2 regions of the Shewanella sp. SACH genome follow, and region 2 is predicted to be linked to the other one. Evidence: predicted binding sites of a transcription regulator. Region 2 holds the regulator's gene; the other holds the start of a gene.
What was found. Region 2 encodes ArgR, which controls arginine synthesis, uptake and breakdown. Its sites were predicted from a motif close to ANTGAATANNTATTCANT; they were not measured.
Positions count from the first base shown of each region.

Region 1: the regulator ArgR is predicted to act here: its motif matches at 1,194-1,211, upstream of argA (amino-acid N-acetyltransferase).

Region 1 covers NZ_MPDG02000006.1:169,426-172,583, forward strand. Annotated here, with positions in the region: gene radC (DNA repair protein RadC) at 1-429, shown strand, start outside; gene rpmB (50S ribosomal protein L28) at 551-787, shown strand; gene rpmG (50S ribosomal protein L33) at 794-967, shown strand; gene argA (amino-acid N-acetyltransferase) at 1,291-2,610, shown strand; gene BM607_RS18900 (PH domain-containing protein) at 2,731-3,158, shown strand, end outside.
Region 2 covers NZ_MPDG02000005.1:69,324-72,481, reverse strand. Annotated here, with positions in the region: gene BM607_RS17145 (LysR family transcriptional regulator) at 1-768, opposite strand, end outside; gene BM607_RS17140 (NAD(P)-dependent oxidoreductase) at 875-1,507, shown strand; gene argR (transcriptional regulator ArgR) at 1,648-2,118, opposite strand; gene mdh (malate dehydrogenase) at 2,413-3,158, shown strand, end outside.

The sequences.
Region 1 (3,158 bases), on a different contig from region 2:
GCTGCGGCCGAATTAGCGCGGCGTGTAGCGCAGGAAAATCTGCAAAGAGGTCAAGTTTTAACAAATCCCGATTTAACTCGGGACTATTTAATGAGACAATTGGCCGATCGCTCCTATGAAGTGTTCGCAGTTTTACTGCTGGATAGCCAGCATAGAGTGATTCAATTTGTCGAATTATTCCGCGGTACAATAGACTCAGCCTCAGTGTACCCACGTGAAGTGGTGAGCTTAGTGCTGGAGAAAAAGGCCGCAGCAGTTATAGTTTGTCATAATCATCCGTCTGGTATTGCCGAGCCCAGTCAGGCTGACCGACGAATAACTGAGCGATTAAAAAATGCGTTAGCAACCATAGACGTATCCTTATTGGACCATATGGTTGTAGGTGATCGAGAGATAGTTTCTTTTGCAGAACGAGGCTGGATTAATTAATCTAACACTTGATCTTCACTCTGTGATCGTGTATAAAATGCGCCCTCTTTGTGCCTCGGGCGACGGCCATACGAGGCACATTAATGCTCGAGCGTTAAAATTGTTTTTGGAGAAGATTGACATGTCAAGAGTATGCCAAGTTACTGGCAAGAAGCCGATGGTTGGTAACAACCGTTCGCACGCAAAAAACGCGACCCGTCGTCGTTTTTTACCTAACCTACAAAACCACCGTTTTTGGTTAGAAGAAGAAAAGCGTTTCGTACAGTTACGTGTATCTACTAAAGGTATTCGTCTGATCGACAAAAAAGGTATCGAAGTTGTTGTTGCTGAACTTCGTGCTCGTGGCGAGAAGGTATAATAGATCATGGCTAAAGCTAAAGGTAATCGTGAGAAGATCAAATTAGTTTCTACAGCTAAAACTGGTCACTTCTACACAACTGAAAAAAACAAGCGTAACATGCCTGAAAAAATGGAAATCAAAAAATTTGATCCAGTTATTCGTCAGCACGTTATCTACAAAGAAGCAAAAATCAAGTAATCCTTGGTTAGTGTTTCGAGAAAAGCCCCTTATTTAAGGGGCTTTTTTTTGCGCTTTTTTTAGTAGTTAGTCATCAAGTTGAGATAATTGCCTCGCAAACTTAAGCCGCTGAATCATCCCCTGTGAAGTTAAAAAAGTGTGAACACTTGCTGAAAATATAAAATAGTGCGGTTCTAAGCACTTTAAATCATTAAAACTGCACTTTAGTGAGAATAAATTCTTTATATGTGAATTAAAATGCAATACCATACGCGAAAGTTAGCGATTCATTCCTGGCATGTCATCGTGACGCTGCCAGCTCAAAAATGAGGTGTAAATAACGCGTGCGTACCACTGAACTGGTTGATGGATTTCGTCACTCTGCCCCCTATGTTAATGCTCACAGAGGTAAAACTTTTGTGGTCATGCTGGGTGGTGAAGCTTTGGCTCAGAATCACTTCCGCGCCATCTTAAATGATGTCGCCCTGCTGCACAGTTTAGGGATTAAAGTGGTGTTGGTGTATGGCGCTAGGCCGCAGATTGATGCTGCATTAGCCGTCAATGGTATCGAACCTGCCTACCACGAAGGCGTGCGTATTACGGATGAAGACTCGCTCAAAGTGATCAAGCAAGTTGCGGGTGCACTGCAATTTGATATCACAGCGCGTTTATCCATGAGCTTAAGCAATACGCCAATGCAAGGTGCGCAAATTAACTTAGTGAGCGGCAACTTTGTGATTGCCCAGCCATTAGGCGTGGATAATGGCATCGATTTTTGTTTGAGCGGTAGAGTGCGTCGTATCGATGTGCAAGGCTTAAAACGTCAGCTAGATAATCACTGTATCGTGTTGATGGGGCCGATTGCGGCTTCTGTGACCGGTGAAAGCTTTAATTTAACCGCTGAGGAAATCGCGACTCAAGTGGCGATCAAGCTCAAAGCCGACAAGATGATCGGTTTTAGCTCACAGAACGGTATTCTCGATCGCAATGGCGATGTGATTGCCGAGTTGATGCCAAACGATGCGCAAAACATCATGAGCAAGCTGGCCGAGCAAGGTTCTGCCTGCGTTGGTACTATGGCTTTTTTGAAAGCCAGTATCGATGCTTGCCGTAATGGCGTACCGCGTTGTCACTTAGTCAGCTACCTCGAAGATGGCGCTTTGCTGCAGGAACTGTTTTCTCGCGAAGGGATAGGCACGCAAATCGTGACTGAGAGTGCCGAGCGTTTACGCTGTGCGTCGATCGCTGATATTGGCGGTGTACTGAACCTTATTCGTCCATTAGAGGAACAAGGCATTCTGGTGCGTCGTAGTCGTGAGCAGCTCGAGATCGAAATCGAACAGTTCATGTTGATTGAACGCGATGGTTTAGTGATTGGTTGCGCCGCACTCTATCCTTTTGAAGAGGACAATGCGGGTGAGTTTGCCTGTTTGGTGGTGCATCCCGATTATCGCGATGCCGACAGAGGCAGCTTGCTGCTGAAGAACATAATCAATCAGGCCAGAAACCGCGGTTACTCACGCTTGTTTGCGCTGACCACTCGGAGCATTCACTGGTTCCTCGAGCATGGTTTTGTGATTGAAGATGTTGAAGCACTGCCACAGAAGAAAAAGCAGTTGTATAACTATCAACGTCGTTCAAAAATTCTCGCGCTCGATCTCTAAGCCGTTCTAACTCAATCCAATCAATGCCAGCCTAGTACTCATATTAGCGCTGGCATTTTTTGTTGACATAATATGTCTTTATTGGCAGATTAAGGCTTCACTGCACGGGAGATGTTGCCAATGAGTCCTCAATCCTTCGAACTCGCCCCTTTCACCCAGACCTCTATCTTCAGTTTTATCGTCTTATTGCTCGGTTTAGCGGGTATCTTGCTGATGTTATGGCTAAAAAATATGCCTAAGATAGCGAAGTCGGCGAGTTTAGGCATATTGCTGGTGATGATGGGCGGATTTTCATGGGTTTTTTATCAATCCAATAGTGCCGAGTTAGTGTTAACCGATGCTGAACTCACAGTGGATGTGCCCTTCTATAAAGTGCAGTTATCCCGCGCGGATTTATTGCCTGCCGAGGCGCGGATAGTCGATTTACAGCAAGAGGCAGATTTAACGCCGAGCTTTAAAACCAACGGCATAGGTATGCCAGGGTTTCAATTAGGCTGGTTTAATTTGCAGGGAAAAAGTAGAGCATTTCTGGCGATAACAGATAAATC
Region 2 (3,158 bases):
GTCGGGTAACACTTCTTTGAGCTGGCCGCTGGCAAGGTATTGATTGGCTAAGTCGCATGGCAAGCGCACTATGCCATGTCCCCGCAGCGCCGCACTCACCAATACGCCCATGTCGTTAGCTTTAAGATTGCCTGTGACTTTCACGTGCTCGGCTTGCTGCTCTTTTAGGAAAGGCCAATTTTGTTGCGCCGAGTGTATCAGGCAGTTGTGAGCCAGTAGATCGATGGGCTCGACAAGTGGTGTGTTGCTATCAAGGTAACTCGGCGCAGCGCAGATCACGGCATCTATGGTCATTAAACGGCGGGCAATCAAATTCTCATCGGGCTGCTCGGTGTAGCGCAGCGCCACATCGACTCGCTCATCCACCAATTGGGCAAAACTGTCTGACATCACCAGCTGAATGCTGACCTTAGGGTGAATTTTAATAAAGCGATCGACAACATCAAACAGGCTGTGCTGCCCAAGGCCAATCGGTGTGGCGATGCGAATACTGCCCACTAGTTCACTGTTATGGCTGTGGGCGCGGCTTTCCATGGCGGCGACTTCACTTAATATTCGCTGGCAAAATTGCAGCGCTTCTTCGCCTTGCAAGGTCAAGCTGACGCTGCGGGTGGTACGGTGTAGTAAGCGCAAACTCAACCACTGCTCCACTTCTTGAATATGGCGGGACACCTGCAGGCGGCTGAGGTCTAAATGTTCGGCAGCTTTGGTAAAGCTGCCGCAGTTTGCCACTTCGACGAAACTGCGTATTGCGGCAATTTTATCCATATTAGTACCTCAAACTGAAACAATCATGCTCATTTATTGATGTTTATCACGTGAACCACTGCAAGTAAACTGGCTTCAATGTAAATCATCAGAGAGAGTTAACGAAATGAAAATCGCAATTTTAGGTGCAACAGGTTGGATTGGTGGTGCAATTTTAAAAGAAGCATTGAGCCGTGGGCACCAAGTAACAGCGCTAGTGCGTGATCCGAGCAAGTTATCCGCTACTGATGTGGCTGTGCATGCTGTGGATTTAGAGCAGCCATTAGTTGCGCAACCCTTTGCTGGCGTAGATGTTGTCATTGCCTCTGTTGGTGGCCGCGCACAACAAAATCATGGCCTAGTGGCGAGTACGGTTCAGCATTTACTGGATGTGCTGCCTAACGCTAAGGTGCCACGTTTATTGTGGGTTGGTGGCGCAGGGAGCTTAGAAGTGGCACCGGGTGTGACTCTGGTTTCTAGCCCAGATTTCCCCGCTGCATATAAAGATGAGGCGTTAGCTCAGGGTGAAGCTTTGCAGGTATTCCGTGCGGCGCAAACTGCAATTAATTGGACCTTTGTGAGCCCAGCCGCTGAGATTTATCCTGGCGAGAGTGAAGGCCCATATCGCCTTGGTGGCGACAGCTTCTTTACCGATGCCAATGGTCGCAGCCACATTTCTGTTACGGATTACGCTAAAGCCATGTTAGATGAGGCCGAACAGGGCACTCACGCAAATCAGCGCATCAGTGTGGCTTACTGACCTTAGCGTATAAACATCGGTGCGCGCGAGATTGGCTTAAATGTGTAACGTAATCGGGACAATGGCCAAATAATCAGCGCAAGATTGGACAGAAATGCGTACAGATGAAATAGAACAGGTCAGCTTGCTGACCTGTTTTTTTATTCTGCGTAATTGAATAAAGATTTGATGGTTTCTAAGGTATCGGCGATATCTTGGATGCTCGATGGACAAATAAAGATAGTGTCATCACCAGCAATTGTGCCCAAAATGCCTTCTGGTTTACCGATAGAATCCAATAAACGGGCAATCAGCTGCGCGGCACCTGGGCTAGTTCGCACGACGATCATCGCTTGGTTATGATCGACATCGAGTACCAAATTCTTCAACGGGCTACCCGCGGTTGGTACGCCTAATTCGGCCGGCAAGCAATACACCATCTCTTGCTTAGCGTTGCGAGTCCGCACTGCGCCGAACTTGCTGAGCATGCGTGATACTTTTGATTGGTTAATATTACCAAAGCCTTCAGCTTGCAAGGCGGTGACGATTTCACTTTGAGAGCCAAAGCGCTCTTCTTTTAAAATCGACTTAAAAATTCTAACAAGGTCATCCTGATTCTTGGTCGTTTGCATAATATTATTATTCGTTATTCAAAAAAACAGGCCCATTTTGAATATTTTTAGAAAAATTGTCAACAAATAACCAGATTGGTTGAATAAAAATTCACTAACTCCCTGTGGTTAAGCGTTTGCTGTGGGCTTAAAAATACCAATTTGAGTAATTGTTCTACATTGCTTCTAACTTATTCCGGAATTCTTTTGTCCCACGACTAAGGGATAATTGAAATTGTTGTGACATTCCAGTAATGTGACGCCAACGTAAATTAGATCCATGTCACACATATCCGAGAAATAACGGAGATAACTATGAAAGTTGCTGTACTTGGTGCTGCTGGTGGTATCGGCCAGGCTCTTGCCCTACTGTTAAAAACTCAACTGCCTGCGGGTTCACATTTGTCTCTATATGATATCGCACCGGTTACTCCGGGTGTTGCGGTTGACTTGAGCCACATCCCGACTGCTGTTGAAATCAAAGGTTTTGCTGGTGAAGATCCAACGCCTGCCCTAGTGGGTGCTGACGTTGTTCTAATTTCTGCTGGTGTTGCGCGTAAGCCTGGTATGGATCGTTCAGATCTGTTCAATATCAATGCTGGTATCGTTCGCAACCTGATCGAAAAAGTAGCGGCAACTTGCCCTACGGCTTTGGTTGGCATTATCACTAACCCAGTCAACACGACTGTCGCTATCGCTGCAGAAGTGATGAAGAAAGCGGGTGTTTACGATAAGAACCGTCTGTTCGGTATCACGACATTAGACGTGATCCGTTCTGAAACTTTCATCGCCGAATTAAAAGGCCTGAATGTTGCTGACGTTAAAGTCAATGTGATCGGCGGCCACAGCGGCGTGACCATTCTGCCATTACTGTCTCAAGTAGAAGGTGCGACTTTCACTGACGAAGAAGTGGCAAGTCTGACTACTCGCATCCAAAACGCGGGTACAGAAGTGGTTGAAGCTAAAGCCGGTGGCGGAAGCGCGACTCTGTCTATGGGTCAAGCGGCTTGCCGTTTCGGTCTGTCTTTGGTTCGTGGTCTGCAAGGCGAAGCTAACATCGT